DNA from 3 places in the Micromonospora palythoicola genome. Region 3 is predicted to be linked to each of the others. Evidence: predicted binding sites of a transcription regulator. Region 3 holds the regulator's gene; each other region holds the start of a gene.
What was found. The regulator HspR, encoded in region 3, represses chaperone genes until heat shock. The targets are predictions, from matches to a motif close to TTGAGTNNNNNNNACTCAA.

Region 1 (10,474 bases), on a different contig from region 3:
TGCCGACGCCGGGCGGGCCGGCGAGGGCCAGCACGGCACCGGAGCCACGACCGCCGACCACCCCGAGGTCGCGCTCGGCCCGCCGGTTGCGCACCGCCAGGTACTCCAGGATGCGGTCCTTGACGTCGGCCAGGCCGGCGTGGTCGGCGTCGAGCACGGCCCGCGCCGCGGCCAGGTCCGTGTTGTCCTCGGTACGCGTGCTCCACGGCATCTCCAGCACCGTGTCCAGCCAGGTACGGATCCAACCCGCCTCCGGGGAGGCGTCGCTGGCCCGTTCCAGCTTGCCGACCTCGCGCAGCGCCGCCTCGCGTACCTTCTCGGGCAGGTCGGCGGCCTCGACGCGGGTCCGGTAGTCGGCGGAACCGTCCGGGGCGTCCTCGCCGAGTTCCTTGCGGATCGCGGCGAGCTGCTGCCGCAGCAGGAACTCCCGCTGCGACTTCTCCAGCCCCTCGCGGACGTCGGAGTTGATCTGCTCGGTGACCTCCTGTTCGGCCAGGTGGTCCTTGACCCAGCCGACGAGCAGTTCCAGCCGGGCCGTCACGTCCGGCGCGGCCAGCAGTTCGGTCTTCTGCCCCGGGCTGAGCCAGGGGGCGTAACCGGCCGAGTCGGCCAGTTCGGAGAGGTCGGTCATCCGTTCCATCGCGTCGATGACCTGCCACGCGCCCCGCTGCTGGAGCACGGAGGTCATCAACGCGCGGTACTCGCGGGCCAGCTCGCGGGCCCGACCAGCGGGGGCGGGTTCGTCGATCTCGGTCGCCTCGACCCACAGCGCGGCGCCGGGGCCGGGCACACCCGAGCCGATGCGGGCACGGGACAGACCACGGATGACCGCGGCGGGTTCGCCGCTGGGCAGCCGCCCCACCTTCTCGATCGTGGCGATCGCGCCGACGGAGCCGTACTCGCCGTCCAGGCGGGGCACGGCGAGCAGCCGGCGGTCGCCGGTGGCCCGGGCCGCGTCGACCGCGGCCTGGGTGGTCGGGTCGAGGGTCACCGGGATGACCATGCCGGGCAGCAGCACGGCGTCGGTCAGTGGAAGTACCGGAAGAGTTGCCATCGAACACCTGCTATCGCGTTGGGTTGAGCGTGTCTGGCTCAAGTCACGGCGGGCCCAGGTTGTTCCTCGGTGTGACCCGGCACACGGCCCGCCGGCCGCCGCGGCGGCGTCGACCGGCCGCCGCGACGGGCCGTGCCCACGCGGAGCAGATCCGAAATCGGGGATTCCGATGCCGCGCAAAACGCGAACCGCCGCCGGAAGCGCTTTTGTTGCGCAATTGGCGGACGATCAGTCAAACTTTGAGCACACCCCGCCAGACACAGGGAGTAATCCACGATGGCCAAACAAGTAATCACGGTGCTGACCGACGACCTCGACGGCGGAAAGGCCGACCGCACGGTCGAGTTCAGCCTGGATGGCGTGGCATACACCATCGACGTTTCCGACGAGAACGCGGGCGTCCTGCGCAAGGCGCTGGATCCGTTTATCAATGCCGGCCGGCGGCTCGGCCGTGGCGCCGCCGACACGGGCCGTAACCCACGTCGTACCATCGGTTCAGGCACCCCCGGAATGAACCGCGAGCAGAACCGCGCCGTCCGCGAATGGGCGATCCAGAACGGCTACAAGATTTCCGAGCGGGGTCGCATCCCGGTCGAGGTGACCGAGGCGTACAAGAACCGCTGAGCAGCGAGAATACCGCTCGGAACGGTTTGGGTCGGGTATGTCGCGGCCCGGGGCCGGGTTACCACAGGTTTGCTCGGCTTTCCGGCATGTGACGGGGCCGCCCGGAATTCCGGGCGGCCCCGCCGCGTGTTCGCTGTCAGTTGACCTGGATACGCACCGCGTCGAAGGCGGGCGTCTGGTTGGCCCGCTCCGACATCGGGATGCGGTGCGAACCGTCACCGGCCCAGACCGCGCACTGTGCGATACCGGAGTCCGGCAGGCCCGGGATCTGGATGGTCACCTGGTCCGGCTCGGCCCCGCCGCCACCGTCCTCGGTGGCGACGAAGAAGGCCGGCACCGGCTCCGGCGCGGGCGCCTCGTCGGTGTTGTTCAGCATCCGGCAGGCGGTGTGGAAGTGGCCACGGGTCAGGCCCTGCCCGTTGAGCAGCGAGCTCTCCAGGTAGTAGCCGCCCTGCCCGGCCGGCAGGAACCGGTCCCGAACGAGGTTGCGGGTGCTGACCTGGATCGAGAAGCCCTCGTTGCGGTTGATCTCCTGCGGGAAGTCGGTGATCAGCAGCGACGGGTTGTTGGCCGCGGCACCGACCTCGCCGAAGGCGGTGCTGATGCAGCGGTTGCCGTTCTGGAAACCGTCGTGCGCCTGAAGCTGGCTGTTGTCACAGTTGTTCGCCAGCACATCCAGGCCGTTGTTGTTGCCACCGCCGTTGTCGCCGCCGTTGTTGCCACCGCCGTTGTTGCCACCGTTGTTGCCGCCGTTGTTGTTGTCGACCGGCTGCACCTGGCAGGTGGCGAGGTTGCCGAGGCCGCGCGGCCGGGGGCCGAAGCGGTCGATGGCGATCGTGATCCGGCCGAGGGTCGCCCGACGCTTGCTGGCCAGCGGGTTGAGGATGGCGTTACGGATGAACCCCTCGCCCCTGTCGCCCTCCCTGGCGAGCCGCTCGTCGGCCTCGGTGATCTGGGTCTGCAACGCGTTCAGGTTGCGGTCGACCTCGGCGCGGGCCCGGTCGGGCACCTGCGGCAGTCGGCTGACCACGTCCGGGCAGGCCACCGCGAGGGCGCCGGTGGTCGCGTCATCGGTGCCGTCGCGGGTCTCCTGGCACTCCTCGACGGTCTGCTGCCCGTCGCCCCAGTGGTTGACCACCCAGCGGCCGTTCTGCCAGGTGCGGGTCGTGGTGGCACCGCGAGCCGGCGGCGCGGTGGCGCCGGGGCTGGGCGCGACGCATTCGGCCGCCACCGGTCGCTGCTGCTGGTTTGACCGTCGGTCACCGGCCGACGAGATCTGGGTCACGGCGACGACGCCGCCGAAGACAGCGAGCGTGGCGCCAACGGCCAGAAGTCGCTTGGTCCGCGCGTTACCGGTTGGTCGGCGCGACCGGGTTGACCTGCGCATCGAATTGCTCTCCTTCTCGATCCGGTTCCTGATTCGTGACTCGACGGACCGAACGGAATCTTGGTGGCACGCTCGACGGTGACCGCCTGAACGTGCCGGTGGCACGTCGACGAACGACGATGCCCTTTCCGCACCGTCTCCCGCGCCTGCCGGTGCGGGTTGGGGAGTTCCTGTCCATTCGCGGTGAGGTACGGGCCCGCTCCGACGGCGGTTCAAAGGCCGCGGAATTTTTTTCGATGTTTCTTTCCGCGCCCGGCTGGTCACCGTCCGCCCAGCCCGGCACCGTTCAGGATGCGGTCACCGCGGGCAGCAGATGGTCGTAGGCGAAGTCACCCACGAGTTCGTCACGGCGGTCCCGTAGCCGCCGGATGTCGGCGAGCAGATCCTCGCGGGGCAGCAACGGCGGCTCGTCCGCCTCGACCGTCCGCAACCGCTCCCCGACCGCGAGGACGGCCAGGTCCTCGGCGAACCGGGACGGCTCGACGCCGCAGGAGAGCCCGTACGCCTGCACAGTCACCCGTTCCACAAGCAGTTGGCCCGGACGCACCTCGGCCCAGCTCCAACCCTCGGCCGGACCTCGCGTCCAGTGCACGTGCAGCCCGCGCAGGATGGGGTCGGCCAGTCGGCGCGCCACGTACGCCTGCACCGCCTCCACGCGGGCGAGCGCGCCGAGGTCGTTGACCGCGCCTTCGCGCCCGTCGGGTAGTCGGCCCACGATGTCCCGGAATCCGACGGCCACCACGTCCGAGCCGGCGGCACCGGCGGCGTACCGGCGGGCGTCGACGAGGTACGCGACGATCCGTGGCCCGTGTCCGGCGGTACGCAGGGTGGTGGAGACGATCCGCAGCAGCGGCAGCCCGGTAGCGGCGGCGACGGCTTCCGTGGTCCGCGCGGCCCGCCTGGCGGTGGCGTCGGTCGACGGAGCGTGGAACTCGACGGCGAACTCGGGCCGTCCGGTCGCCGCCGTGCAGACCACGTGGTCGAACAGCGTCCGGCTGGCGGTGTTCCACTGGCTGGCCGTGAGACCCGGTGGGCGCCGCCGGACGATCTCACCCAGGCGCAGGCCGGCGTGCACCCGCTGCTCCCCCCGGACCAGCACGGGGCCGCGGCCCGCGTTCTCCGGCACCGGGGCCAGCTCGTGGTCACCGTCCATCGTGGTACCCATGAGTCCTTCCCAACCTCTCCTGGCGGGCCGGCGGCGGCCGCGGAACCGCGGCGCGCGACCGGCTCGACAAGGGTCTCCTCCCGCCGGCCGACCGAGTCTAGGATGACGATCATGCCGGCGGCTCCCCCGGCGGGCCGCCGGTGACCGGACGATGGTCGACGGCGGCCACCCGGCGGCCGGGCCGAGGAGGTGGACGGTGCGGGTGGTGTCCCTGGTGCCGTCGCTGACCGAGGCGGTGGCGACGACCCTGCCCGGGCTGCTGGTCGGCGCCACCGACTGGTGCACCCATCCGACGGACCTGGACGTACCACGGGTCGGCGGCACCAAGTACCCGGACCTGGATCGGGTCCGTTCGCTGCGCCCCGACCTGGTCCTGCTCAACGTCGAGGAGAACCGGCGCGCGGACGCCGACGCCCTGGCCGCGGCGGGCGTACCGGTCCGGGTGACCTATCCGCGCACCGTGGACGGTGCGCTGGCCGAGCTGGCCGAACTGCTGCGCGCTCTGGGCTGCGTAGGGCAACCGCGGTGGCTGACCCGGGCTCGTGCCGAGTGGGCCGCGCTCCCGGCGACCCCGGTGCTCCGACGCGCGGTGGTCCCGGTCTGGCGGCGTCCCTGGGTGGTGCTCGGCGCCGACACGTTCGCCGGGGATGTGCTGCGGCGGCTCGGCATCGCCAACGCGTACGCCGACCAGCCGCAGCGGTATCCGCGGCCGAGCCTGCCGCAGCTGCGGGACCAGGCACCCGAGCTCGTCGTGTTGCCGGACGAGCCGTACCGCTTCACCCGCGACGACGGGCCCGAGGCGTTCTCCGGGATTCCCTGCGCCCTGGTGTCCGGCCGGCACCTGACCTGGTACGGACCCTCGTTGGCCGAAGCTCCCGCCCGGTTGGCCGCGCAACTGGCCGACCTGCACGTCGCCCACTGACCGGGCGGGCGTCCCGGTGGCGGCCGGTCCCGGTCACCGGTCCCGACGAACAGGGGTCGAAGGTCCCGGCCGGTAACGGCCCGCCGGCCCTGATCGCCACCTGCCCTTCCCACGTCCAATGGAAGTGCCACCGGGACACGCGGTGCGAAGCAGAGAAGGGACGTGGACATGATGACCGCGATGATCGAGCGGAACACCGCCGCCGAGACCCCGGTGGCCGAGACCAGCCAGGACCAGAACCTCCGTACCCGGGCCGCCCGCTGGCTGCTCGCCGGGCTCCGCCTGGCGCTCGGCTGGGTCTTCCTCTGGGCCTTCCTGGACAAGGTGTTCGGCCTGGGCTTCGCCACCGAGACGAAGAACGCCTGGATCAACGGGGGCAGCCCGACCAAGGGCTTCCTCAGCTTCGGTGCCGCCGGCCCGTTCCAGGGCTTCTACAACAGCATCGCCGGAGCCGCCTGGGCCGACTGGCTCTTCATGATCGGCTTGGCCGCCATCGGCACGGCACTGCTGCTCGGCATCGGGGTGCGCGTCGCCGCGGCGACCGGTGGCCTGTTGCTGGTGCTGATGTGGACGGCCGTCCTGCCGCCGGAGAACAACCCCTTCATGGACGACCACCTCGTCTACGCCGGCGTGCTGGCCCTGATCGCGGTGACCAACGCCGGTGACACCTGGGGGCTGGGTCGCACCTGGGCGCGGTTGCCGATCGTCAAGCGGTTCGGCTGGCTCCGCTGACCCTGATCACCTCCCCGAGGCGGGCGTCACCCACCGGTGGCGCCCGCCGACACCGTGTCCGTCCGGTCCGGCCGCCGGCGGTCCGCGTCGGTGCACGTCGCGCACCGGGCCGGAGCATCCGGCAGGATGGTGCTGACCGGAACCGACGCACCAGGAGAATCCGCATGAACCAGGCAGCGAGCAAGCCCGAGATCGGCCCGATCGAGGGCGCCCCGCCGGCCGACCTCGTGATCGAGGACATCACCGTGGGCGAGGGCCCGGAGGCCCAGCCCGGGCAGGTGGCCCGGGTGCACTACGTCGGGGTGTCCCACTCCACCGGCGCGGAGTTCGACGCCTCCTGGAACCGGGGCGAGCCGTTCGACTTCCCGCTCGGTGGTGGACGGGTCATCGCCGGCTGGGACCAGGGCGTGGTGGGGATGCGCGTCGGCGGTCGTCGCCGGTTGACCATCCCGCCGCACCTCGGGTACGGCAGCCGGGGCGCCGGCGGCGTCATCAAGCCGAACGAGACGCTGGTCTTCGTGGTCGACCTGCTCGGCGTCCGCTGACAGCACGCGTCCGGCGCCGGCCCCGTGCCCGGCGCCGGACGCCCGCTACCCAGCTACCGGCATGCCGGCACCGGCGGCTGGGCGGCGTCGAGCCTCACGCCGCGGCGAGCACCCGCTCCGGCGTGCCCTCGACGACCGGGATGACCCGCCCCAGGCCGGTGGCCCGCAGCACCCGCTCCACCATCGGTGGCGGGTCGACCAGCACCAGGTTGCCGCCCTGCGACCGCACCCAGAGCCGGGCCGCGACAAGGGTGCGGACCCCGGCCGCGGAGAGCAGCCGGACCTCGGAGAGATCCACCCGCAGCTCGGTGCGGGCGGGGGCCGCCCAGAGCGCGGCGCGGAACGCCGCGACCGTGGCGATGTCGATCACACCGACCACGCGAACGCACACCGCGTCGTCGGACACGGTCGTCTCGACGTGGAACCGCTCCTCGCGCTCTCGCATACGACGAACCTATCCCCCACCACCGACACTTCCACCCTGCTGAGCGGCGGTTCCGGGTAAGCCCAGGGCATGACCCGCAGGCCGACCGGCTCCACCCTAGGGACGAACCCCGGCCCGGGTGACCAGCCGCGAGCAGACGCCGGGCCGACCCACGGCGGGCGGCCCGGCGTACGCCTCGGTCAGCCGCCGCTCGCCGACGGTTGCGGCTCGGGCGAGCCTCCGGCGACCGCCCCCGGGTCCGGCGCCTGGGTGGGCGTGGGCCGCAGGCCGGCGGGCACCGGCAGCGCGCTGCCCCTGGCGAACTGCTCCCAGCTGACGTTCCATGCCGTCCAGCCGTTGCCCTCGTTGAGTGAGACCTCGGTGCCCTTGACGGTGACCAGGTCACCGACCTGGGTGACACCCATCAGCCAGTCCGCGTTCGCGGCCGACAGGTTGGTGCAGCCGTGCGACACGTTCGTGTAGCCCTGATCCCCCTCCGACCAGGGTGCGCCGTGGATGAACTCGCCGCCCCAGGTGAGCCGCTGCGCGTCCTCGACGTCGACCACGTACGGGTCGGCCGAGCCCCGGGTGTCGAACGTGGTGAAGTCGTGCTTCTCCATGATCACCATCTTGCCGCTGGAGGTCGGTGTGCTCGGCTTGCCGAGACTGACCGGCAGCCGGCGCAGCAACTTGCCGTCGCGGATCACCGACATCTGCTTGGTCGCGTTGTCGATCTCCAACTCGACCTGCCGACCGATCTTCGAGGTGGCCCGCCGGTCGGCGTCACCGACGCTGTCCTTGCCGATCGGCAGGCCCTCCAGCGCCGAGCGAACCTTGATCGTCGTACCCGGCCGCCAGAAATCGGGCGCCCGGTAGTAGACCTGGCTGCCGTCGGACACCCAGGACCAGGTGCCCGGCTGCGGCGGATCGGTTTTCACGAACAAACGGCGCTGCACATCCGCCCGCGCCTCTTCGGGAATTGGCGGGTCGAAGGCGACGGTAACCGGCATAGCCGTTCCGTACGTCCGGTCACCGGCGAAATACAAAGTGCTGACGATGGCTGGTTTGGATGATTTGGGCTGGGTCGTGAACGTCGTCCGGCGGGTGACGGACTTTCCGGAGTCGCCGGTCGCGGTGACCTCCGCGGTGTACGTCCGCTTCGGCTCCAGTGTCCGGCTCGGCACCCAGCCGCTACCGTCCTCCCGGGGCTCCGCCGCGACCGCCGTGCCCTTGTCGTCGGTGATCCGCACGGCGGTGACCCGCCCGTGCTTGACCACGGTGCCGATCTCCCCGGTGACCGGCACGTCGCGGGTGCCCTCGGCCGGCGTCACGGACAGCTCCGGGTTTGCTCGCGCCTCGGCTGGCTGCCCGGTCCTGCGGTCGCCGGTGCACGCGCCAAGCGCCAGCGGTGCCGCCGCGACACTCACCGCCAACAGCGTCAGTCGCCGCCTAAACATCATGATGCGTCCCCCCGTTGTCGCCGCTTCCTCCGCACATTCTCGCCAGCTCGGCACCGACGTTTCCGTGGTTTCGACCAAGAGCGGGAAACATTGCCTGGAGAGGCTTTTCCGTAATCGCACCGGGGGGAACGGAAAATGCCAACGACGACGTTTCGGGCGAAACTCGGCCGACTGTGGCGCGATGTCCGCCGCCGTACCACTGATCCGGCCGGACGCGTCCGCACCCGGACGGCGGTCGATCGAGGGCGCGCCGTCCCGGGTGGGACGGGCCCTCGATCGACCTGAGCCGTCAGACCGCCGCGATCAGCAACCCGGGTTGCTCGACGCAGTCCGCCACGTGCCGCAGGAATCCGCCGGCCACGCCGCCGTCGCAGACCCGGTGGTCGAAGGTGAGACTCAGCTGCGTCACCTTGCGGACCGCGAGCTGCCCGTCGACCACCCACGGCTTGTCCACGATGCGGCCGATGCCGAGCAACGCCGCCTCCGGGTGGTTGATGATCGGGGTCGAGCCGTCGACGCCGAACACCCCGTAGTTGTTGAGCGTGAAGGTTCCTCCGGTGAGCCGGGCCGGCGGCAGGTCGCCCGCCCGAGCCGCCGCGGTGGTGGCGGCGAGTTCGGCGGCCAGTTCGGTGGTGGTGAGCCGTTCGGCGTCCCGCAGCACCGGCACCACCAGGCCCCGGTCGGTCTGGGCGGCGATGCCCAGGTGCACCCCGGCGGACTGGACGATGCGCTGCCCCTCGGTGTCCACCCGTGCGTTGAGCTGGGGGTAGCGACGCAGCCCGGACAGACAGATCCGGGCGAGCAGGGCCAGGATGCTCACCGGTCGGTCCGGGCGGGCGGCGTTGATCGCGGCCCGGGTCTGGAGCAGGGCGGTCGCGTCGGCGTCGACCCAGATGGTCACCTCGGGGATCTCCCGCCGGCTGCGCGACAGCTTGTCCGCGATGGTGCGCCGGATTCCGGTCAACGGGACGACCAGGTCCTCGGCACCGGGCCGGGCCGCGCCGGCCGGCGCCGGGTGGTGTTCCGCCGACGTCGCCGGCAGCTCCGACGCCGCGGTCAGCGGTGCACCCACAACGGCTGGCGCGGTGACCGCACCGGCCGCCGCCGCCACGTCGGCCCGCCGGATGACGCCGCCGGGGCCGCTGCCGCGCACCGACGCCAGGTCCACCCCATGCTCCCGGGCCAACCGCCGCACGATCGGCGAGATGACCAGGGGCGGGGCCGCTCCGGACGGGTCCGGCTGCGGACCGGCCGCCGCCGGTGGCAGGCCGGGACCGGACTGCCGTGCCGCCGGCGCGGGCGGGGCCGCCGAAGCGTCAGGTACGCCGGCCGCGAGCCGTGGTCGCCTACGCCGGCGGGAACCGCCGTGCCCGGTGCCGTACCCGATCAGCACGTTGCCGGAGCCGGCCCGCTCCTCCTCGCGGTAGACCGCGTGCCCGGACGGCTCGCCACCGTCGGCGCGACCGCTCACCGGCGCGGCGACGGTGATCAGGGGTTGACCCACCGGGCGTACCTCACCCTCGGCGCCGTGCAGGGCGACGACCCGACCGGCGTACGGGCAGGGCACGTCGACGACGGCCTTGGCGGTCTCCACCTCGACCACGGTCTGGTCCACGGTGACCACGTCACCGACCGCTACCCGCCACTGCACGATCTCCGCCTCGGCGAGACCCTCACCGAGGTCGGGCAGCAGGAAAACCTTCTCGGTCATGCCGCGCCGCCCTCGGTCAGCCAGCGCCGGTCGGGCTGGTCGTCCCACTGCAACCGGGCCACCGCGTCCAGCACCCGGTCGACCGACGGGAGGTGGGTGTGCTCCAGCATCGGCGCCGGATACGGGATGTCCAGCCCGGAGACCCGCAGCACCGGGGCGTGCAGCGCGTGGAAGCAGCGCTCCTGCACCCGGGCGGCGATCTCCGCGCCGACTCCGGCGAAGCCCTGCGCCTCCTGCACCACCACGCACCGCCCGGTGCGGCGTACCGAGGCGGCGACGGTGGCGTCGTCGAACGGCACGATGGTGCGCACGTCGACCACCTCCAGGTCCCATCCCTCGTCCCGGGCGGCCTCGGCGGCCTCCAGCGCGACCGGCACCGCCGGGCCGTACGCGACAAGCGTGGCGTCGTGTCCGGCCCGCCGCACGACCGCCCGGCCGAACGGCTCGGTC
Region 2 (10,474 bases), on a different contig from region 3:
TGCCCAGGTTGGACGGCGCCTCGTGCACCACCACCGCGCGGCCGGTACGGCGCACCGACTCGTACACCACGCCGAGATCCAGCGGGGAGAGCGTGCGCAGGTCGATGACCTCCAGGTTCCGTCCGTCCTCGGCGGCGGCGGTCGCCGCGTCGAGGCAGGTACGCACCATCGGGCCGTACGCGAGCAGGGTGGCGTCGGTGCCGGCCCGCGCGACCCGGGCCGCGTGCAGCGGGTACGCCTCGGACAGCGGGGCGTCCAGGTCGACCGGCCCCTTCTCCCAGTAACGCCGCTTCGGCTCCAGGAAGACGATCGGGTCGTCCGAGGCGATGGCCTGCTGGATCATCACGTACGCGTCCTGCGGGTTGGCGCAGGACACCACCTTCAGCCCGGCGGTGTGCGCGAAGTACGCCTCGGGCGACTCGGAGTGGTGCTCCACCGCGCCGATGCCGCCGCCGAACGGGATCCGGATCACCATCGGGATGTTGAGCTTGCCCCGCGACCGGTAGTGCATCTTCGCCACCTGCGACACGATCTGGTCGTACGCGGGGTAGACGAAGCCGTCGAACTGGATCTCGCAGACCGGACGGTAGCCCCGGATGGCCAGGCCGACCGCGGTGCCGATGATGCCGGACTCGGCCAGCGGGGTGTCGATCACCCGCTGGTCACCGAAGTCCTTCTGCAACCCGTCGGTGATCCGGAAGACGCCGCCGAGCTTGCCGACGTCCTCGCCCATGATGACGACCTTCGGGTCGTTCTCGAGCGCCCTGCGTAGGCCGGCGTTGAGGGCCTTGCCGAGGGTGAGGGTCTCCGTGGCCATCAGTGCACGCTCCCCTCGAACGACTCCAGGTACCGGCTGAACTGCTCCCGCTGCTGGTCGAGCAGCGGGGACCCGTTGGGGTAGACGTGGTCGAAGATGGTGCCCGGCTCCGGGTTCGGCATGGCTAGCACCCGCTCACGCAGGTCCACCGCCTCGCGGCGGGCCTGCTCGTCGACCTCGCCGAAGAAGCCGGCGTCGGCGATCTTCTCCCGCTCCAGGAACGCCTTCATCCGGGCGATCGGGTCCTTGGCCTGCCACGCCTCGACCTCGCTGGCGATCCGGTAGCGGGTCGGGTCGTCGGAGGTGGTGTGCGCGCCCATCCGGTAGGTGTACGCCTCGATCAGGCTCGGGCCCTGCCCGTGCCGGGCGTTGTCGAGCGCGTGCCGGGTCACCGCGTACGTGGCCAGCACGTCGTTGCCGTCGACCCGGATGCCGGGGAAGCCGAAGCCGGCGGCCCGCCGGTACAGGGGGATGCGGGTCTGCCGCTCCAGCGGCTCGGAGATGGCGTACTGGTTGTTCTGGCAGAAGAACACCAGCGGTGAGTTGAACACGCCGGCCCAGACGAACGCCTCGTTGACGTCGCCCTGGCTGGTTGCGCCGTCGCCGAAGTAGGCGATCACGGCCTCGCCGTCGTCGGTGCCGGTCCGGCCGTCCATCGCGACGCCCATGGCGTAGCCGGTGGCGTGCAGGGTCTGCGCGCCGATCACGATGGTGTACATGTTGAACTTGAACTCGTTCGGGTCCCAGCCACCCTGGTCGACCCCACGGAACAGGCCCAGCGGCATGATCGGGTCGATGCCACGGCAGTAGAGCACGCCGTGCTCCCGGTAGGTCGGGAAGGCCATGTCCTGGCTACGCAGCGCCCGGCCGGAACCGACCTGCGCCGCCTCCTGGCCCAGCAGGCTCGCCCAGATACCCAGCTCGCCCTGTCGTTGCAGGGCCGTCGCCTCGGCGTCCAGCTTCCGGACGAGCACCAGGTCGCGGTAGAGGCCGCGGTACTCCTCGTCGGTGAAGTCGACGCGGTACTCGGTGCCGTCCGGGCCGGTCACGCTCTCGATCCGCTCGCCCGAGGGCGTGAGCAGCTGCACCAGCTCCGGATCGCCGGTCGTGGCCTTCCTGGATCGGGGTGCGGCTCGCCGGCCGCGGGCCGGAGCCCCGGGGTCGCCCTTTGCCATCCGTCTCTCCCTGTCGTGTCTGCGTCGGCACCGGGGGGTCACCCGGCCGCGCGACTCGTGCGCCCGTCCCGGCTGGTGCCGGGATGGTTCCTGGCGGCCGCGCCTGACCCCGGTAGGGGTTGCCGCGCGGCATGAGCCGGATTCTGGCCGAACCCGGTTCGGGAGCGCCGGTGCCCAGTCGCGCCTACCGCGTGGGTGCGCGGAGGTCGCGGCTGCGCTGCCGCCGTGGCTCCAGTTTCGCATCAGAGGTGAGGCGTCCCACACCCCGCCCGCCCCGCATCCGGTGGCCGGCCCGCTTCGTTACCCGAAGTGCCGCAGTGTCGGGTCGAGCGACTCCCGGCCGTTCCGGTGGTGGTTCGTCACCATTCGGCCAGATACGCGTGTCGACACGCGGTGTGGTCTTGGCTGACGCAGAGTCACTGCCCCAGGCTGATCGCGCGGGTCGGCTGCCGCTTCCGAACGGCCCGCGAGGGCGCCCGGACGGCGGCCTCGACCAGGGGTGACGACGAGGGGGTGCGTGGTGTCCGAACCAGGTGAAGGCCCGGGCGCGCCGGTCCTCGGCCGGCATCGGGCGCCCGGCTACCGGCGCGTGGTGGGTGCGCACCGGGCCGTGCGTACCGCCGGGCCAACCCGGGGCTATCTGCTGACGGTGGCGCTGCTGGCGGGCACCGCCTCGATGCCGGTTCTCGCCGCGATCAGCACCGGCTCCGCGACGGTCGGCAGCACGGCGCTGCCGGACGGCAGCACGCCGTTCATCCCGACACCCTCCGTCGGACCGGTAGTGGTCCCACCGCCACCCAGTGGCTCGCCGACCTCCATCGTGACCGCGGTGCCCTCGGTCGAACCGGCGGCGCCGCCGGTCATCCCCGTGGTGCCGACGCCCCGGCCGGCGATCATCGGTACACCGGTCGAGCACACGCCGGCGCGTCGCCCCGGCGCGCCGGCCACCGCACCGGCCCCCCGGACGCCCACCAGCACACCGGCCCCTCGCCCGGCGCCCGTCCCGTCCCGGACACCCTCACCGGCCCCGACCAGCGGCTCGCCCACCCCGACCGCCTCGCCCACGCCGACATCCTCGGCCGATCCGACCGCCTCGGCCGATCCGACCGCGTCCAGCGACCCGCCTCCCGCGGGCCCGGGCCCGTCGACCGATCCCTCCGCGTCCGCCGATCCGGGCCCGTCGAGTGATCCTTCCGCGTCCGCCGATCCGGGCCCGTCGAGTGATCCTTCGGCGTCTGCCGATCCGGGCTCGTCGGACGGTCCTACCGCGTCTGCCGAACCGACCACGTCGAGTGACCCGGAGCCGACGACCGACCCGGGTGCGTCCAGCGGTCCTTCCGCGTCCGCCGGGCCCACCGTGCCGGGGGGTCCGAGTGGCGGTGGGTCCGCGCCGGAACCCCCACCGACCAGCATCGTGACCGAGCCGGCTGTGCTCGGCACACCCGAGCGCAACGGCAGCGCCCGCGCCCGGTCCCGGCCGCGGTAGCGGTGTCGGCCCGGCGGCTGCCCGGCGACGCCGTGCGTCCGGCGGTCCGGTGAGCGTAGGTGCGGGTCAGCCGTCGTCGGCGAGACGGTGCCGGTTGGCCTCGATCCAGGCGTCCAGGGCCGCCGGATCGTCCGGGTCGACGCCGTCGGCCATCAACTGGGCCACCGCGGCGGTGGCCGGGCTGCGCCGCTCGCCGGTCGCGTAGAGCCGGACGAACTCCGGCACCATCTCCTCGATCGCCGCGTCCGTGGCGGCAGCCGCCGACTCGGGCAGCCCGCGCCGGTGGGCCGCGTACCCGGCCCAGGCGCGCAGTACCCGGGGCAGCATCGCCGCGTCGTCCATGTCGAGTACGGCACGGCGGTGCACCCAGTCGAGCAGGAAGAGGCCGGCGACGGTCGGGCTCCACCGCAGCGGGTCGGCGTCGGGGAAGGTGGCCGCGTGGTCGAGCAGCAGGCCCAGACAGAAGTGCAGCGAGGCCAGTTCGGCGTCGTCGACCGCGTCCAGTCCGGCCCGGGCTGCGTCCGGTGAGCCCAGGAAACGACGGATCTCCGCGGCTCGCTCGGCGTCGGGCAACGGGTCGTCGGCCTGCCGGGGCGGTGGTGCGGTCGCGGCCGGCAGCACCGCCAGCCGGGCCCCGACCAGCGCCCGGTCGGTGGCGAGTGAGGCGGCACCGGGCAGCTGGCCCAGATGATCGGTCACGGCGAGATGCCGGCTCACCTGGTCGCGCATCCGGGTCGGGCTCTCCTCCCGGAACCAGGTCAGCTCGTCCTCGGCGCACAGTTGCCTGACCTGCTCCAGGATCCGGCCGGCCGGACCGCCGACGAAGACGTCCTTGGTGATGCCGATGTTGTGGTCGATCAGGGCGACCAGGGCGTGTTCCGGCCCTCCGGTGGCATCGTCGTAGGCGAACGTGGCCAGGTAGGAGGTCTGGTCGCCGTACACGTCGCCGTATGCCCAGGTGCCGGTGACGTGCACCTTGCCGAGCTGCCCGGACCAGGCCGGCGCGGTCGCACCGGGCCGCACCCGGTCGGCGCCCGCCGCGTCCGGCACCAGGGCCGCGAAGACGGCCCGGACCGTCGTCGCCGCGACCGCCCGCCGTCGCGAGGTGGCGGCGAGGAACTCGCCCACGAAGTCGCGCACCGCCGCCTCCCGGTCCGTCTCGGCGACCTCGTACACGCTGCCGAGCAGGGCCGCACCGAGCATCTCCGCGTCGAGGGCCGAGTCGAGCTTGGTCACGTCGCGTGCGGCGTGCAGCACCGCTTCGTAAGGGGTCTGTGGCGTGGCCATGACTCGACCCTACGCCGATCGCGCGGGGTCCAGGAACGTTCGGCGGCCGGGTCAGCGGTGTCGGGCCACCTCGAGGACGGTGCGCGCGTCGGCGTGCGCGGCGATCACCGCCCGCACCGGGGCCAGCACCTGCTGTTCGCCGACACCGGCGACGGCCCGGGCCAGCCGCGCCTCCGCCCGCTGTCGAGCCTGCCGCGCCGCCCACCTGACCAGGGGTCGGGTCAGTGCCGCGACGAGCGCCCCGGTCAGCAGTCCACCGAGCAGCAGCAGGGTCGGCACCGGTACCTCACCGACCATCGGGTGCCGCAACTCCGGCAACCCGAGTGCCCGCATCGCGTAACCGAGGACCAGCCAGCCCAGCCCGGCCGCCGCGGCGAGCGTCACCAGCCACTGCACCCCGCCGACCAGTCGCCACCAGACACGGGGACGGTCGACGCCGAGATCGGTGCCGGCCAGCGCGCCGTCCAGGGCGTCCGGCAGGTCGCCGAGGCGGGACCGGGCCGCCGCGGCCATCGCGTCCGGCCAGGCGTTCGGCAGCCCGGCCCCGGCCCGCTCGGCGACCGTCCGCAGGGCCAACGCCAACGCGGACTTGTCGGCCGCGTTGGGCTCGGGTACCGAGGTCGCGGCCACCAGGCTCGCCGCCGGGTCACCGCCGGCCCGCCGGTCGGGCAGATGCAGCCGGCGCAGCGGATCGGCCCGCAGCCGCCGCCAGAGCCGCAGCAGGGGCCAGCCGGTGGCCGCCGCGGCGCGATGCCGGTACGCCTGCTCGACCGCCGCCACGACGGTCGGCACTCCCGCCGCCCTGCACAGGGCACGGTCCAGCGCGGTGACCGCGGGATCGTCCGCGGCGAGCGCCGTGCGGGGCGCGCCGACCATGTCGTCCAGCGCGTCGACGACGGCGTCGACGTCACCGGAGAGGCGACGCAGCGCGGCCTGTCGTTCGGCGACGGTACGCTCCAGCGCCGCCCGCAGCCGCTCCGGGCCGTCCGGGTCGGCGACGGTGGTGGCCAGCAGCGGCACCTCGGCCAGCCCGTCCGCGTCGAGCAGGCGGCGCAGGTCGGCCAGCACCCGGGGCACCTCGGCCGGAGGCAGCCGGTCGGTCTGGTTGAGCACGACGACCGTCACGTCCCGGTGCCGGTGGAACTCGCGGAGGTAGCTGCGGTGCACCACCCGGTCGGCGTACTTCTGCGGGTCGACCACCCAGACCACCAGGTCCACGAGGCCGAGCAGCCGGTCCACCTCCAGTCGGTGCGAGTGCTCGACGGAGTCGAAGTCCGGCAGGTCGAGCAGGATCAGCCCGTGCAGCGTGGACTCGTCGTCGCCGTCGAGCAGGCTCTCCCGGACGAACCGGTGGCGGGGCAGCACGCCGAGCCAGTCGAGCAGCCGGGTGCCTCCGTCGAGGGGGCCCCAGACGCAGGCGTGCGTGACACCGGTGGTGGGCCGGCGTACCCCGACGGGTGAGAGGTCCATCCGGGCCATCGCGTTGAACAGGCTCGACTTGCCGCTGCCGGTGGCGCCGGCCAGCGCCACCACGGTGTGGTCGCGCGACAGCGCCAGCCGGGTGCCGGCCCGTTCGACAAGGGTGCGGGCCGGCACCAGCGGGGTGTCCGGTAGGTGCCCGTCGACGATGCCGAGGAAACGCCGCACCGCCTCCAGCCGGGCGACCAGTTGATCGGCATCCACCCGCCCGTCGGCGATCCGCAACGCCTCGCGGAGGCGTCCGCCCATGCCGGTCACGGCCGCTCCCCATCGGTCACCGGGGCGTCGACGCCCGTCGTCTGGGCGCTGAGCACGGGCGCGGCGTCGGCGAAGCCGCTGCGCAACCGGGCCGCCTCGACCCGTTCGGCCGCCTGGCGCAGATCCGTCGCGGTCCGGGCCGGGGGTCGGGTCTGCCGGGTCCGGGTGAGATAGCGGGTGGCCTCGTCGTCCAGCAGCACCGTCACCCGCTCCAGCAGGTCCTCGCGGGCCTTTCTGGCCAGCGTACGCACGGCCTGGTCGCCGAAGATCGCCTGAAGCACCGCCTGGCCGGCGAGGGTGGTGCCGGCCCCGGTGGCGACCTCCAGCCCGGTCGGGATGAAGGCGGTGGAGGCGAAGACAGCGATCATCACGGCCAGTCCGGTGGCGTTGACCGCGTACGCCGCCGTCCGGGCCACGAAGCGCCGGTCGCCACCTTCGGCCCGGACCAGTTCCAGCACGCCGCGCTGCCAGTCGCGGACCAGCCGTTCGGCGCGCTGCGGCAGGTCGGCGGCGTGGTGCGCCAGGTCCGGTTCGAGCAGCGCCGCGCCGGCCGGGTGCGCCTTCCATCCGGTGTACGCGTGCTCGGCCGCCTCAGCGGCCACCCCCCGCAGCAGGGTGACCAGTTGCGACTCGATCGCGTCGCGCAGCTCGACGGCGGGGGCCGGGCGGCGGGAGAAGGCGGCCATGACGCGGTCCCGCAGCCGGCCGATCCGCGCCTCGAGGGTGCGGAAGAGGTCGCTGGTGCCGACGAACTCCTGCCAACGGGCGAGCACCTCGCCACGGAGCAGTCGACCGTCGCGCAGCCCCTGCTCGACGGTCCGGTTCGCGGCCCGGTACGCCGCGCGTACCCGGTCGTCCAGCGCGTCAGCGGCGGTGACCTGCTCGTCGACGGCGAGGGCCAGGCTCTCGACGGTGGGTTGCAGCAGGGCCAGCGCGCCGCCGAGGGTCTGCCGGACCACCGCCGCGCGGGCCTCCGCGTCGGCGGCGAGCCGGGCGAACCAGTCGGCCAGCGGTGCGGTGCTGCGGCCCGGTAGCAGCCCCTGCCCGTCGATCCAGGTCTCCGTGAGCACGAACAGCGGCGCGGCGTCGAGGCCCTGCTCGGCGAGCATCTCGGCGAGATGGGCGGCCACCTCGTCGCTCGCCTCCGTGGGCACCCGGTTGAGTACCAGGGCGAGGACGGCACCCCTGGCTCGGGCGTTGTGCAGCAGTTCCCAGGGGACGGCGTCGGCGTACCGGGCGGCGGTGGTGACGAAGAGCCAGAGGTCGGCGGCGGCGAGCAGTTGGTTGGCCAGGGCCCGGTTGGCGTCGACCACCGAGTCGATGTCGGGGGCGTCCAGGAACGCCAGCCCCGGGGGCAGCGCCGGTGCGGTGACCAGGTGCAGGGTGCGGGGATCGTCGCTGGGCTGGTTGGTGCGGGTCAGCCCGGGCAGCAGCTCGCCCCGGCGGAACCAGGCCGAGTCGGCCGGGTTGCAGACCAGCACCGGCGACCGGGTGGTGGGTCGCAGCACGCCGGCCGCGCTGACCCGGGCCTGCACCAGGCTGTTGACCAGGGTCGACTTGCCGGCACCGGTGGATCCGCCGACCACCACGAGCAGCGGAGCGTCGAGGCGGGCCAGGCGGGGCAGCAGGTAGTCATCGAGCTGGTCGGCGAGGGCGGCGACGGTGCGTGCGGCCAGCTCGGCCGAGGGCAGGGCCAGCGGGAACCGGGCCGCCCCGATCGCGGCGCGCAGACTGGTCAGGGCGTCTGGCAGGGTGTCGTCCCCGGTGGGCGCGGGCCGGTCCTCGCCGGCGCCGGTGGACCCGGTGCGGGCTGCGACGGCGGGCGCGCCGGACGGTGAGGCGGAATCGCCGTGCGTCGTCACCGCTAAAGCGTGCCCGACCGACACAAGGTAAGACAACCGGTCGGTAGGACTGGTGAGTTGCGTCGATCCGACTCAACCTTGACTTGACGATTCCCGGGGGCGTGGCACTATTGAGTCAAGTTCACTCAACTTGAGGTGGGGTCGCTGCGGACGGCAGGTGCCGCGCAGCGGGACGGGAGGGCCCGTCACCTGCTCAACGTAACGAAGCGAGGAAGCGAAGATGGCACGTGCGGTCGGTATCGACCTCGGCACGACGAACTCCTGCGTCAGCGTTCTGGAGGGCGGTGAGCCCACCGTCATCGCCAACGCTGAGGGCTCGCGGACGACCCCGTCGATCGTCGCGTTCGCCCGTAACGGCGAGGTGCTCGTCGGTGAGGTCGCCAAGCGCCAGGCGGTGACGAACCCGGACCGGACGATCCGCTCGGTCAAGCGGGAGATCGGCACCAACTGGTCCGTCGACATCGACGGCAAGAAGTACACCCCGCAGGAGATCTCGGCCCGGACGCTGATGAAGCTCAAGCGGGACGCCGAGGCCTACCTGGGCGAGCAGATCACCGATGCGGTGATCACCGTCCCGGCCTACTTCAACGACGGCCAGCGTCAGGCCACCAAGGAGGCCGGCGAGATCGCCGGCTTCAACGTGCTGCGGATCGTGAACGAGCCGACCGCGGCAGCCCTGGCGTACGGGCTGGACAAGGGCTCCAAGGAGCAGACCGTCCTGGTCTTCGACCTCGGCGGCGGCACCTTCGACGTGTCGCTGCTGGAGTTGGCCGAGGGCGTCATCGAGGTCAAGTCGACCAGCGGTGACAACCTCCTCGGTGGTGACGACTGGGACCAGCGGATCATGGATCACCTGGTGAAGACCTTCCGGGGCGAGCACGGCATCGACCTGTCGCAGGACAAGATGGCGATGCAGCGGCTCAAGGAGGCCGCCGAGAAGGCCAAGATCGAGCTGTCCGCCGCCACCACCACCAACATCAACCTGCCGTACATCACCGCCGGGGCGGCCGGTCCGCTGCACCTGGACGTGACCCTCAGCCGGGCCGAGTTCCAGCGGATGACGCAGGACCTGCTGGACCGCTGCAAGGGCCCGTTCGAGCAGGCCGTGAAGGACGCCGGGATCAAGATCTCCGACGTCGACCACGTGATCCTCGTCGGTGGCTCGACCCGGATGCCGGCGGTGACCGACCTGGTCAAGCAGCTCACCGGCAAGGAGCCGAACAAGGGCGTCAACCCGGACGAGGTCGTGGCGGTGGGCGCCGCCCTGCAGGCCGGCGTGCTCAAGGGCGAGGTCAAGGACGTCCTGCTGCTCGACGTGACGCCGCTGAGCCTGGGCATCGAGACCAAGGGTGGCATCTTCACCAAGCTCATCGAGCGCAACACCACCATCCCGACCAAGCGCTCCGAGGTGTTCACCACCGCCGACGACAACCAGCCGTCGGTGCTGATCCAGGTCTTCCAGGGCGAGCGTGAGATCGCCGCGTACAACAAGAAGCTCGGCACCTTCGAGCTCACCGGCCTCCCGCCGGCCCCGCGCGGCGTGCCGCAGATCGAGGTCACCTTCGACATCGACGCCAACGGCATCGTCAACGTCCACGCCAAGGACCTGGGCACCGGCAAGGAACAGAAGATGACGATCACCGGCGGCTCCTCGCTGCCGAAGGACGACATCGAGCGGATGCGCCGGGACGCCGAGGAGCACGCGGAGGAGGACAAGCGCCGCCGCGAGGAGGCCGAGACCCGCAACGTGGCCGAGGCTCTGCAGTGGCAGACCGAGAAGTTCCTCGCCGAGAACGGTGACAAGCTCCCCGCCGAGAACCGCGAGAAGCTCAACGAGGCCCTCGGCGAGCTGCGTGGCGCTCTCGGTGGCAGTGACATCGAGAAGATCAAGTCGGCGCACGAGCGGCTCGCGACGGTCTCCCAGGAGGCGGGCTCGCTGCTCTACGCCCAGCAGGCCGAGCAGGCCCAGCCGGGTGGCGAGGCCGGTGCCGGTACGGCCGGTGGTGCCGGTGCGGCCGGTGGCGCGCAGGCCGGCGGCGCACGGCCCGGTGCGGACGACGTGGTCGACGCGGAGATCGTGGACGAGGACAAGAAGTGACGGTCCTGGCCA
Region 3 (10,474 bases):
GCTCGTTGTTCGGCTCGGGTGCGTTCCGGCGTGGTGCCCGGCAGGGCGGCCAGCCGGGCGGTGCCCCGTTCGACGTCTCCGACCTGTTCGGCGGCGCGCAGTCAGGTGGCGGCCGGTTCGCCGGCGGCAACATCTCCGACCTGTTCAGCTCGATCTTCTCCGGCGGCGGGGGTGCGGGCGCGCCCGGTCCGGCCCGGGGCCGGGACATCGAGACCGAGGTGGCGCTCGACTTCGACGACGCGGTACGCGGCGTGACCCTGCCGCTGACGTTGCGGGCACCCGGTGTCTGCGACACCTGCCACGGCAACGGCGCCAAGCCCGGCACCGTGCCACGCACCTGCCCGGTCTGCCACGGCGCCGGGGTCACCAACCGGAACCAGGGCGCGTTCAGCTTCTCCGAGCCCTGCCGCAACTGCCAGGGCGTGGGCACGGTGGTGGACGAGAAGTGCCCGGAGTGCCAGGGCACCGGCGGGGTCACCAAGACCCGTACGCTCAACGTCCGCTTCCCCGCCGGGGTGGCCGACGGCCAGCGGATCAGGCTGGCCGGCCGGGGTGAGCCGGGTGAGCGCGGCGGCCCGGCGGGTGATCTGTTCGTGCACGTGAAGGTCCGGCCGGACGAGGTGTTCGGGCGCACCGGCGACGACCTCACGCTCACCGTGCCGATCACGTTCGCGGAGGCCGTCCTCGGCACCGATCTGCGGGTACCGACGCTCGACGGTCCGGTGACCCTGCGGGTGCCACCGGGTACGCCGAGCGGTCGCATCCTGCGTGCCCGGGGCAAGGGTGTCAGCCGCCGGGACGGTCAGGCCGGCGACCTGCTGGTCACCCTCGACGTGGTGGTGCCAGCGCGGATCTCGGACGAGGCACGGGCCGCTCTGGAGACGTTCGCCGAGCAGACCCCGCCGGCGGCCCGGGAACATCTCGACGCGCGGGTGCGTCGGTTCGGTTGATCGGTGAAGCGGTGCGGAGGTGAGCGGGATGGACGGGTTCGTCGGCTCGGATGACCCGGCATACGAGGCCAAGGTGCTGATGATTTCGGTCGCGGCGCGGATGGCGGGGATGCACCCGCAGACGCTGCGCCAGTACGACCGGCTCGGCCTGGTGCAGGCCGGCCGGGCGGCCGGTGGTGGTCGACGGTACAGCGTCCGGGACGTGGTGCTGCTGCGCGAGGTGCAGCGGCTCAGCCAGGACGACGGCGTCAACCTCGCCGGGATCAAGCGGATCATCGGGCTGGAGCGACTGCTGGAGCAGGCGCAGCAGCGGGTCGCCCAACTGGAGGCGGAACTCGACGCCGCGTACCGCCGGATGGCCGAGCTGGAGTCGCTGGCCCGCTTCCCCGGCCGGGATCTCGTACCCACCAACCAGACCTCGACCGCCCTGGTGGTCTGGCGTCCCCGACGCAGCCCCGGGCGCTGACGCCCGCCATCGCCGAAAGGGTGTGGCTCCGCCAGGCGGAGCCACACCCTTCCGCGTCTCCGCGGCGCTCGTGTTTCCGCAAACCCGAGCGCCGGACGGGTTGTCCCGACTAGCCTTCAGAAATCACGTCTAAACCAACTCAATCCGGACTCCGATCTGGCGGGGGGAGCCATGACGGAAGCGGCGAGAAAGGTGGCCGAGCAGACGGAGCAACGCCTCGACGACCTGGCCGAGAGCGTCCAGCGTCGGTTCGACCGGATCACCAAGGGACGTCTCTCCGGGCAGAGTCAGGACGACAGATCCGTCGACCGGGTCGCGGCGGAACGCGGTCAGGTCGGCCGAGGTGCCGGCCAGGTGCGCAGTGACCAGCACCGTCGTGAGCGGGGCGGGTCGCGCTGACGATCCGCCGACGTGCGGGCCGGGAGCCACGGGGGGTCCCGGCCCGTTCGGCACGTTCAGAGCCGGCGATTTTCCCGGACCAGCCCGCCCTCGCACCACTCCCGGTACACGAACAGCTCCGGCCGGGTCAGCAGTACCCGGCTGTTGTGCGCCCAGGTACGCATCAACTCGTCGCCGTTGCGCTCGGCCTGGTCGACGAGCTTCCGGAAGCGACGCTTCGGGTGCGCCCGGAAGTTCGTCCGGATCCCGTCGGCGGCGTAGATGTAGAGGCAGTGCAGCGCGAACCGACGCGCCGGACAGCGGGTGTCCATGGCGAGTTCGAACAGCGTCATCACCAGCCGGTCACCGGAGACCAGCAGGTCCCAGTCCGGCGGCATCGACGTCAACGGGACCGAGTCGGGTTGGTAGGCCCACGCTCGCAACTCCGCCGGGGTCGGATCGACGGGGTTGGCGAAGCCGTGGAACGCTGACTCCTGCACGCTCACCGGCCAACCTTCCGCTTCCGCCCGCGGGGGCGTGCGCCCACCGGGAACCTGGCTGCTGGGGCGACACGTTAACGCGGTACCGGTGAGTACCGGTAGACCCTGCGGGAAGCAATTCGGCATCTGTTGGTCGACGGGGGCCGTCCGGACGGTCTCACCGGCCGGTGAGCGGTCACGCCCGGTCGGCCACCGGTGCCCGTTGCGCCCGTTGGGCCCGGGCCCGCGACCGCAACCACTGCTTGAACCAACCCAGGTCCGGCAACCGGGCGAGCATCGGCCCGGTCACCACCGTGATCAGTACGTACGCCGTGGCGAGCGCCGCCAGTTGCGGATCGACGCCGCCGGCGGCCACCGCCAGCCCGGCGATGACGATGGAGAACTCGCCCCGGGGTACGAGTGCCAACCCGGCCCGCCAGCGTCCCGGCTCGGCGATTCCGGCCCGCCGGGCCGCCAGGTAACCGGTCAACGTCTTCGTGCCCATCGTCACGAACGCGAGCAGCAGTGCCGGCAGCAGCACCGGCGGGATGCCCCGAGGATCGGTGACCAGGCCGAAGAAGACGAAGAACACGGCGGCGAACAGGTCCCGCAGCGGAGTGAGCAGTTCGGTGGCGTGGTGGGCGACCGGGCCGGACAGCGCGATGCCGACCAGGAACGCGCCGACCGCCGCCGAGACCTGGAGCTTCGCCGCGATCCCGGCCACCAGGAGGGTCAGTCCGAGCACACCGAGCAGCAGCGCCTCGGCGTCGTCGGCCGACATGAATCTGGAGATCTGCTTGCCGTACCGGACGGCGACCACGAGCACCGCGATGACGGTCACCACCGCGATGCCCAGACCGATACCGCCCTTAGCCACGCCCACGCCGGCCAGCAGGGCGGTCACCAGGGGCAGGTAGAACGCCATCGCGAGATCCTCGATCACCAGCACCGAGAGGACCACGGGTGTCTCTCGGTTACCGAGCCGGCCCAGGTCTGCGAGGATCTTGGCGATCACCCCCGAGGACGAGATCCAGGTGATCCCGGCGAGCACCACCGCGGACACCCAGCCCCAACCGAGCAGCAGCGCGAAGGCCGCCCCCGGCAAGGCGTTGAGCAGGGCGTCGATCAGCCCGGCGGGCGCGGATGCCCGCAGGTTGCCGACGAGTTCGGTGGCCGAGTACTCCAGGCCGAGCATCACCAGCAGCAGGATCACGCCGATTTCCGCGCCGACGGCGAAGAATTCCTCGCTGGCGTTGAGTTCCACGATGCCGCCGTGGCCGAAGGCGAGTCCGGCGAGCAGGTACAGCGGGATCGGTGACAGGCCGATCCGGCGGCTGAGCCGCCCGAGCAGACCGAGCAGGAACAGCAGGGCGCCGACTTCGACAAGCAGGGTCGTGGTCTCGTGCATCCGCGCCTCAGCCGTCCGGATCGCCGTCGGCGAGGATGGCCGTCACGGCGTCGAGGCCGTGCCGGGTCCCGACGACGACCACCACGTCGCCCGCGGCGAACCGGAACGATGGAGCCGGCGAGACGTTCACCTCGCCGTTGCGCAGCACGGCCACGATCGAGGCGCCGGTGCGGGTCCGGGCCTTGGTGTCCCCCAACGGCCGGTTGACGTACAGCGAGGAGGCCGGAATGGCGATCTGCTCGGTGAGCAGCCCGGCGGCCTGCTCGCGCAGCCCGGAGAGTTGGCCGAGCATGAGCGACGCGCCGAGGATGTCGGCCAGCGCCTCCGCCTCGTCATCGGTGAGCGGGATGTCCGCCGCGCTGGCGTCCGGGTCGTCCGGGTCGTACAGGACAAGGTCCCGACGGCCGCTGCGATGGGAGACCACGCCCAGGCGACGGCCGGACTCCGTCACCAGTTCGTGGCGGACACCGATCCCCGGTAAGGCAGTCTGTTCGACACGTACTCGCACCCCGGCAACGCTACCGGCACGCCGCCGGACGTACGGAGCCGGCGCAGCGGGTACGACATGCGCGCCGGGCCGCCGGACGGCTCAGGCGAGCCCGGTGAGGCGGCAGGTCAGTGAGGGCCGGCCGACGCGGCTCACGGTCACCGCGACCAGGCAGCCCCGCTCGGGGTCGAGGACGATCCGCAGCGTTCGCCGGTCAGGCAGGGCGAAGCCGTGGTACGGCGACGGTTCGTTACCCAACGGGCCGGCGTCGATGTGGACCAGGCCGCCTACGTCCGGCTCGGTCACCGCCGACACCACGACCCGGGACAGCAGGTCCACCGGGCGGAGCATCTCCACCAACCAGGCGTCCACGACCGCCGGCCACGAGTAGAAGTACCGGGGGTCGTCCCGCGAGTCCTCCGCCGGCACGGGGGAGCTGAGCTGCTCGCCGTCGCCGAGGGTCGATCGATGGAGTGACGTGCGACAAGTGATACAGCTCACACCGCTCAGGTTGAGTGGAATAGACTCAACTCTGGTTCTGTCGGTACCAGTGGACACACCGATCCAGGGGAGCCCATGAACACCGAACGCCTCACCACCAAGAGCCGCGAGACCATCACCGGCGCCGTCGCCCTGGCGAACCAGCGGGGGCACGCCACCGTCGAACCGTGGCACCTGCTGCTGTCGCTGCTGGACACCGAGGGCTCGACCGCTGCCGGCCTGCTGCGCGCCGTCGGGGCCGACCCGGCCGAGCTGCGCCGCGCCACCCAGCGCTCCGTCGACGGGCTGCCCGCCGCACGCGGGTCCAGCATCGCCGAGCCGACGTTGGCCCGTGAGTTCGTCAACGCCATCGGTGCCGCCGAGCAGATTGCCCGCCCCCTGGGCGACGAATACACCTCCACCGAGCACCTGCTCGCCGGGCTGGCCCGGGTCGGCGGTGCCGTGTCCGCCGCGCTCAAGGCCGCCGGTGCCACCGAGGAGAGCCTGGTCGCCGCCTTCCCGACGGTACGCGGCGGCGATCGTCGGGTGACCACCGCCGACCCGGAACAGACCTACCAGGCGCTCACCAAGTACGGCGTGGACCTGACCGCCAGCGCCCGGGACGGCAAGATCGACCCGGTGATCGGGCGGGACTCCGAGATCCGTCGGGTGATCCAGGTGCTGTCCCGGCGTACCAAGAACAACCCGGTGCTGATCGGCGAGCCCGGGGTGGGTAAGACCGCCATCGTGGAGGGCCTGGCCCAGCGGATCGTGGCCGGCGACGTGCCCGAGTCGCTGCGGGACAAGAAGCTGGTCTCGCTCGACCTCGGCGCGATGGTCGCCGGTGCGTCGTACCGGGGCCAGTTCGAGGAGCGGTTGAAGTCCGTCCTGGAGGAGATCAAGAACTCCGACGGGCAGGTCATCACCTTCCTCGACGAGCTGCACACCGTCGTCGGCGCGGGCAAGGGCGAGGGCTCGATGGACGCCGGCAACATGCTCAAGCCGATGCTGGCCCGCGGTGAGCTGCGCATGGTCGGCGCGACCACACTCGACGAGTACCGCGAGCACATCGAGAAGGACCCGGCGCTGGAGCGGCGCTTCCAGCCGGTGCTGGTCGGTGAGCCCACCGTGGAGGACACCATCGGCATCCTGCGCGGGCTCAAGGAGCGCTACGAGGTGCACCACGGCGTACGCATCACCGACGCCGCGCTGGTCGCCGCCGCCGCCCTCTCCGACCGGTACATCACCGACCGGTTCCTGCCGGACAAGGCGATCGACCTGGTCGACGAGTCGGCGTCCCGGCTCCGGATGGAGATCGACTCCCGGCCGGTCGAGGTGGACGAGATCGAGCGCGCGGTGCGCCGGCTGGAGATCGAGGAGATGGCGCTGGCCAAGGAGCCGGACGCCGCCTCCGCCGAGCGACTGGAGCGGCTACGCAAGGAGCTGGCCGACAAGCGTGAGCAGCTCACCGCCCTGTCCGAGCGGTGGCAGTTGGAGAAGAGCCACATCACCAAGCTCTCCACCGCCAAGGAGGAGCTGGAACGGCTCGGCGGCGAGGCGGAACGGGCCGAGCGCGACGGCGAACTGGAACGCGCCGCCGAGCTGCGGTACGGCCGGATCCCGGCGCTCCAGGCCGACCTGGCCACCGCCGAGGAGGAACTGGCCCGGCTGCAGTCCGCCGGCGCGATGCTCAAGGAGGAGGTCGGCGCGGACGACATCGCCGCCGTGGTCGCCTCCTGGACCGGCATCCCCGCCGGCCGGCTGCTGGAGGGTGAGACCGCCAAGCTGCTGCGGATGGAGGAGTCCCTGCGCGGACGCGTGGTCGGCCAGTCCGAGGCGGTCGCCGCGGTCTCGGACGCCGTCCGGCGCGCGCGGGCCGGAGTCGCCGACCCGGACCGCCCGACCGGCAGCTTCCTCTTCCTCGGCCCGACCGGTGTCGGCAAGACCGAGCTGGCCAAGGCGCTGGCCGAGTTCCTCTTCGACGACGAGCGGGCGATGGTCCGCATCGACATGAGCGAGTACGGCGAGAAGCACTCGGTGGCCCGCCTGGTCGGCGCACCGCCCGGCTACATCGGCTACGAGGAGGGCGGCCAGCTCACCGAGGCGGTGCGCCGCCGGCCGTACTCGGTGATCCTGCTCGACGAGGTGGAGAAGGCCCACCCGGACGTGTTCGACATCCTGCTCCAGGTGCTCGACGACGGCCGGCTCACCGACGGCCAGGGGCGTACGGTCGACTTCCGCAACGCCATCCTGATCCTCACCTCGAACCTGGGTTCGGCGGTCATCAGCGATCTGACGCTGGCCGAGGAGCAGCGCCGCGAGGGCGTCCTGGCCACGGTCCGGTCGCACTTCAAGCCGGAGTTCCTCAACCGGCTCGACGACATCGTGGTCTTCGCCGCCCTGCACGGTGACGACCTGCGGGCCATCGTGGACATTCAACTGGCGCGGCTGAGCCGGCGTCTCGCCGACCGCCGGTTGACGTTGGACGTCACCGAGGACGCGCGTGGGTGGCTCGCCGAGCACGGGTACGACCCGATCTACGGTGCCCGCCCGCTTCGCCGGCTGGTCCAGTCGGCGATCGGCGACCAGCTCGCCCGGGCGCTGCTCGCCGGCGAGGTCCGCGACGGCGACACGGTGCGGGTCGACCTGCGGGACAGCAAGGACGCTCTGTCGGTCACGTCCGGCTGAGCCCGTCGCGCCGGGCCCGCCTCCGACGGGCGGAGGCGGGCTCCCGGGGCGAGGATGGAGAGATGTTCGGGATGCGCCGCAAGAAGGAATCGGAGCTGGCGAGAGCCGTCGCGGAGCTCGGTCACGCCAACACGTTGGCGTTCGGTCGGGTCGGGATCGCGGGCACGTTGCTGCCCGAGACCGAGGCGTACCAGCGCGTCGCGGCGGCCGTGACCGACCGACCGGAGGAGGTACGCGACCTGCTCGACCGGCTGCTCACCGGCAGCGCCCCCGCGGGTCGCGTGTACGCCGCCACCCTGCTGGAGCGGCTCGACCCGGCGGCCGGGCGGGCGGCCTGGACGGCGCTGCGCGGCGACGCCGCCGAGCTGAGCACGATGACCGGCTGCGTGATGGGAAGCACCACGGTGGGCGCGTACGCCGTCGAGCGACTCGCCGCCACCTGATCCGACCGCCGTTCGGATCCACCCGAACGGGGCTGCCGGGGCTTGCCGACGGTCCGTACCGTCCGCGACATGACCGCGACCGCCGAACCGTCGGCAGCCGTACCCCCGCCCCGGCCGCCGCGCCCCGGTACCGTCACTGTGGCCTTCTGGCTGCAACTGGCCACCGTGCTGATCCTGCTCGGCCTCGTCACCCTGCTGGTGTTGGCGGCGGTCGACTGGAACGACGCGATCGACAAGGCGCTGCGGCAGGTGCCCGACGCCGACCCGGACGAGGTACGCGCGGAGCGCTGGAACACCGTCATGATGGCGACGGTCTTCGGTGTGCCGGCCCTGCTGCTGGCGCTCTGGTTGGGGCTCACGTCAGGCTGGGTGCTCCGGGGCAGCAACACCGCCCGGGTGATGGTGTTCGTGGCCGGCGGCCTCCAACTGCTGCTCTGCGTCGTCCAGGGCTGTGCCGGCGCGTTCCTGGTCCCGTTCGGTCTGGCGTTCGCACTTGCCGACGGGCCGTACGTCGACGAGACGTACCCGGAGGAGGTTCCGCCGCCGGACGACGAGTTCTGGCCGGAGTCGAACTTCATGGAGGCTCTGTACGACCAGCCGAACGCGTTCGAGGTGTTCCTCCCGTTGACGGGTCTAGGTGTGCTGCTGGTGTTCCTGCTCACGGCGGCGGTGGTGCTGCTGCTGGCGCTGCCGCCGGCGCACCGCTGGTTCGTGCCCCGCACCGACCCCGCGCCGGCCTGGCCGCTGCCCGGGCGCGACATACCGAACGCCTACCTGGTCGGCTACCCGGTGCCCTTGGGCCACCCCGCCTATCCCGCGCCGTCCGGTCACGCACCGCTGCCGGGGTATCCGCCGGGTTATCCGTCACCGCCCTGGTATGGGGCCCCTGATGCGGGGTATGCGATGCCCGGGTACCGCGTGCCCGGTCCGGATCCGGCCGGGCACTTCCCGCACCAGGCGGACCCGCCGGCCGACCCGCAGACTCCGCCTGATCCACCGACGTCGGACGGGCCGGCGGCCCCCGGCGGTGGTGAGCCGGGCGGTGCGGGTTCCGGCGGAGCGGATCAGGCCGACCGGTAGCCGGGTGGCGGCGGGCGGCAGCTGCCCGGATCATGGTCGACGTCTCCGCCGAACTGTCTCGGGAGGTGACCGGTGGACGGGACGACGGTGTACCTGGTGGCCGGCTGCCTGGCCGGGCTGGCCGTCGCCGGGTTCGCGCTGCGTTGGTGGCGTGGCCGGTCGACGGCGGACCGTCGGCCGCAGCAGGGGTACGGCGGCGGGCAGCGACGTGACCCGAGGCGGATCGAGGTCGGGGACATCGTCGAGATCGGTGACGCCACCTATGCCGTGCGGGGGTCGATCCGCCTGGTGGAAGGCGAGTGGAGGTGGGCCGAGCACCTCCTCGACGACCTGGACGAGCACGGTGGTCGGCGTCGGCTCTCGGTCGCCGAGAGCCCCGCGTTCGAACTGGTGCTCTGGGAGTCGGCGCCGCGTGACGCGACCGTCACGCCGGGAGCGCCGGTGGTGAAGTCCGGCGGGCGGAGCTACAGCTGGCACGAGTCGGGCCAGGCCCGGTACACCGCATCCGGATCCATCGGACTGACGCCGAGCGGCACCATGCGCTACCACGACTACCGGGCCCCGGGCGGGGCGCGGCTCACCTTCGAGGCGTACGGCGAGGCGGGCTGGGCGATGGCCCGTGGTGAACGGCTGGACGGCGACGGGGTGACCGTCCACCCGCAGAGCGGCTCCTGAGCGGGGAAACGCCCGTCTGATCGATCCCGACCGACCGGCTGGCCGGTGGCGCGCCCACCGCTCGGCGTCGCGCCGTGCCGGAATGGCCCGTTGCCGATACGGTGAAGCGCGTTCCAGGAAGGGAGAAAGATGGTCGATCCTCAGAACACCCCGGCCCGGTCGCGACCGGGCGTGGTGACGATATCCACCTACCTGCTGTTGCTGTTCGCGATCTGCCAACTGATCAGCGTGATCATCTCGCTGTCCACCATCGGCACCGTCCGCGACGTGATGGACGACGCATACCGCGACTCCACCGTCGAGGGGGCGCAGAACGTCGCCGACGTCGTGGTCCTCGTCAGCGTCGGCACCGCAATCTTCCTGCTGGTGGCGGCGTTCGCGCTGTTCGGCCTGGGTCTGATGAACCTGCGCGGCAAGAACGGCGCCCGGATCGCCACCTGGATCGTCGGCGGCATCCTCTTCTGCTGCACCGGGTTCGGTCAGCTGAGCGGGTTCGCCGGCAACCTGGGCACGCCCGGCGACACCAGCGGTGACATGCCCAGCGGTGAGGAGATCCAGCGTCGGCTGGAAGACGCGTTGCCCAGCTGGACCACCCCGGTCAGCATCCTGCTCGGGGTGATCAGCCTGATCTCGCTGCTGGTGGCGCTGATCCTGCTGGCACTGCCGAAGGCGAACGAGTTCTTCCGCAAGCCGACCCAGCAGTGGGAGCCGCCGACGCCCGGTGGTGCGTACCCGAGCCAGCCCGGCTACCCGCCGGCCCCCGGCTACCCGGGCACCACGCCGGGCGAACCCGGTTACCCGGCCACCCCGCAGCAGCCGGCCGAGCCCGGCTATCCGTCGGCCCCCGGCGGCCAGCCGAGCGGGCAGACCCCGCCGGCCGACGGTCCGGAGCAGCCCGGCACGCAGCCGCCCACCGACCGCCCCGGCTGACCCTCGGTGG

Region 1: a site for HspR is predicted at 1,078-1,096, ahead of lon (endopeptidase La). Genes of this name have one in related genera too.
Region 2: a site for HspR is predicted at 8,475-8,493, ahead of V5O40_RS03430 (GTPase domain-containing protein). Genes of this name have one in related genera too.

The regions. Positions count from the first base shown of each region.
Region 1 is NZ_JBAGKI010000032.1:4,152-14,625, reverse strand. It holds gene lon (endopeptidase La) at 1-1,054, opposite strand, end outside; gene V5O40_RS16165 (histone-like nucleoid-structuring protein Lsr2) at 1,331-1,678, shown strand; gene V5O40_RS16160 (hypothetical protein) at 1,815-2,909, opposite strand; gene V5O40_RS16155 (PDDEXK family nuclease) at 3,352-4,230, opposite strand; gene V5O40_RS16150 (helical backbone metal receptor) at 4,427-5,152, shown strand; gene V5O40_RS16145 (hypothetical protein) at 5,324-5,884, shown strand; gene V5O40_RS16140 (FKBP-type peptidyl-prolyl cis-trans isomerase) at 6,049-6,429, shown strand; gene V5O40_RS16135 (STAS domain-containing protein) at 6,524-6,874, opposite strand; gene V5O40_RS16130 (L,D-transpeptidase) at 7,054-8,313, opposite strand; gene V5O40_RS16125 (dihydrolipoamide acetyltransferase family protein) at 8,603-10,024, opposite strand; gene V5O40_RS16120 (alpha-ketoacid dehydrogenase subunit beta) at 10,021-10,474, opposite strand, start outside.
Region 2 is NZ_JBAGKI010000005.1:88-10,561, reverse strand. It holds gene V5O40_RS03455 (alpha-ketoacid dehydrogenase subunit beta) at 1-817, opposite strand, end outside; gene pdhA (pyruvate dehydrogenase (acetyl-transferring) E1 component subunit alpha) at 817-1,992, opposite strand; gene V5O40_RS03445 (hypothetical protein) at 2,629-3,057, opposite strand; gene V5O40_RS03440 (hypothetical protein) at 3,545-4,765, opposite strand; gene V5O40_RS03435 (GTPase) at 4,817-6,493, opposite strand; gene V5O40_RS03430 (GTPase domain-containing protein) at 6,499-8,364, opposite strand; gene dnaK (molecular chaperone DnaK) at 8,585-10,462, shown strand.
Region 3 is NZ_JBAGKI010000006.1:375-10,848, forward strand. It holds gene dnaJ (molecular chaperone DnaJ) at 1-950, shown strand, start outside; gene V5O40_RS04095 (heat shock protein transcriptional repressor HspR) at 979-1,416, shown strand; gene V5O40_RS04100 (hypothetical protein) at 1,609-1,815, shown strand; gene V5O40_RS04105 (hypothetical protein) at 1,872-2,300, opposite strand; gene V5O40_RS04110 (cation:proton antiporter) at 2,470-3,681, opposite strand; gene V5O40_RS04115 (cation:proton antiporter regulatory subunit) at 3,689-4,189, opposite strand; gene V5O40_RS04120 (hypothetical protein) at 4,271-4,669, opposite strand; gene clpB (ATP-dependent chaperone ClpB) at 4,745-7,336, shown strand; gene V5O40_RS04130 (hypothetical protein) at 7,399-7,779, shown strand; gene V5O40_RS04135 (hypothetical protein) at 7,849-8,859, shown strand; gene V5O40_RS04140 (DUF4178 domain-containing protein) at 8,932-9,534, shown strand; gene V5O40_RS04145 (hypothetical protein) at 9,664-10,464, shown strand.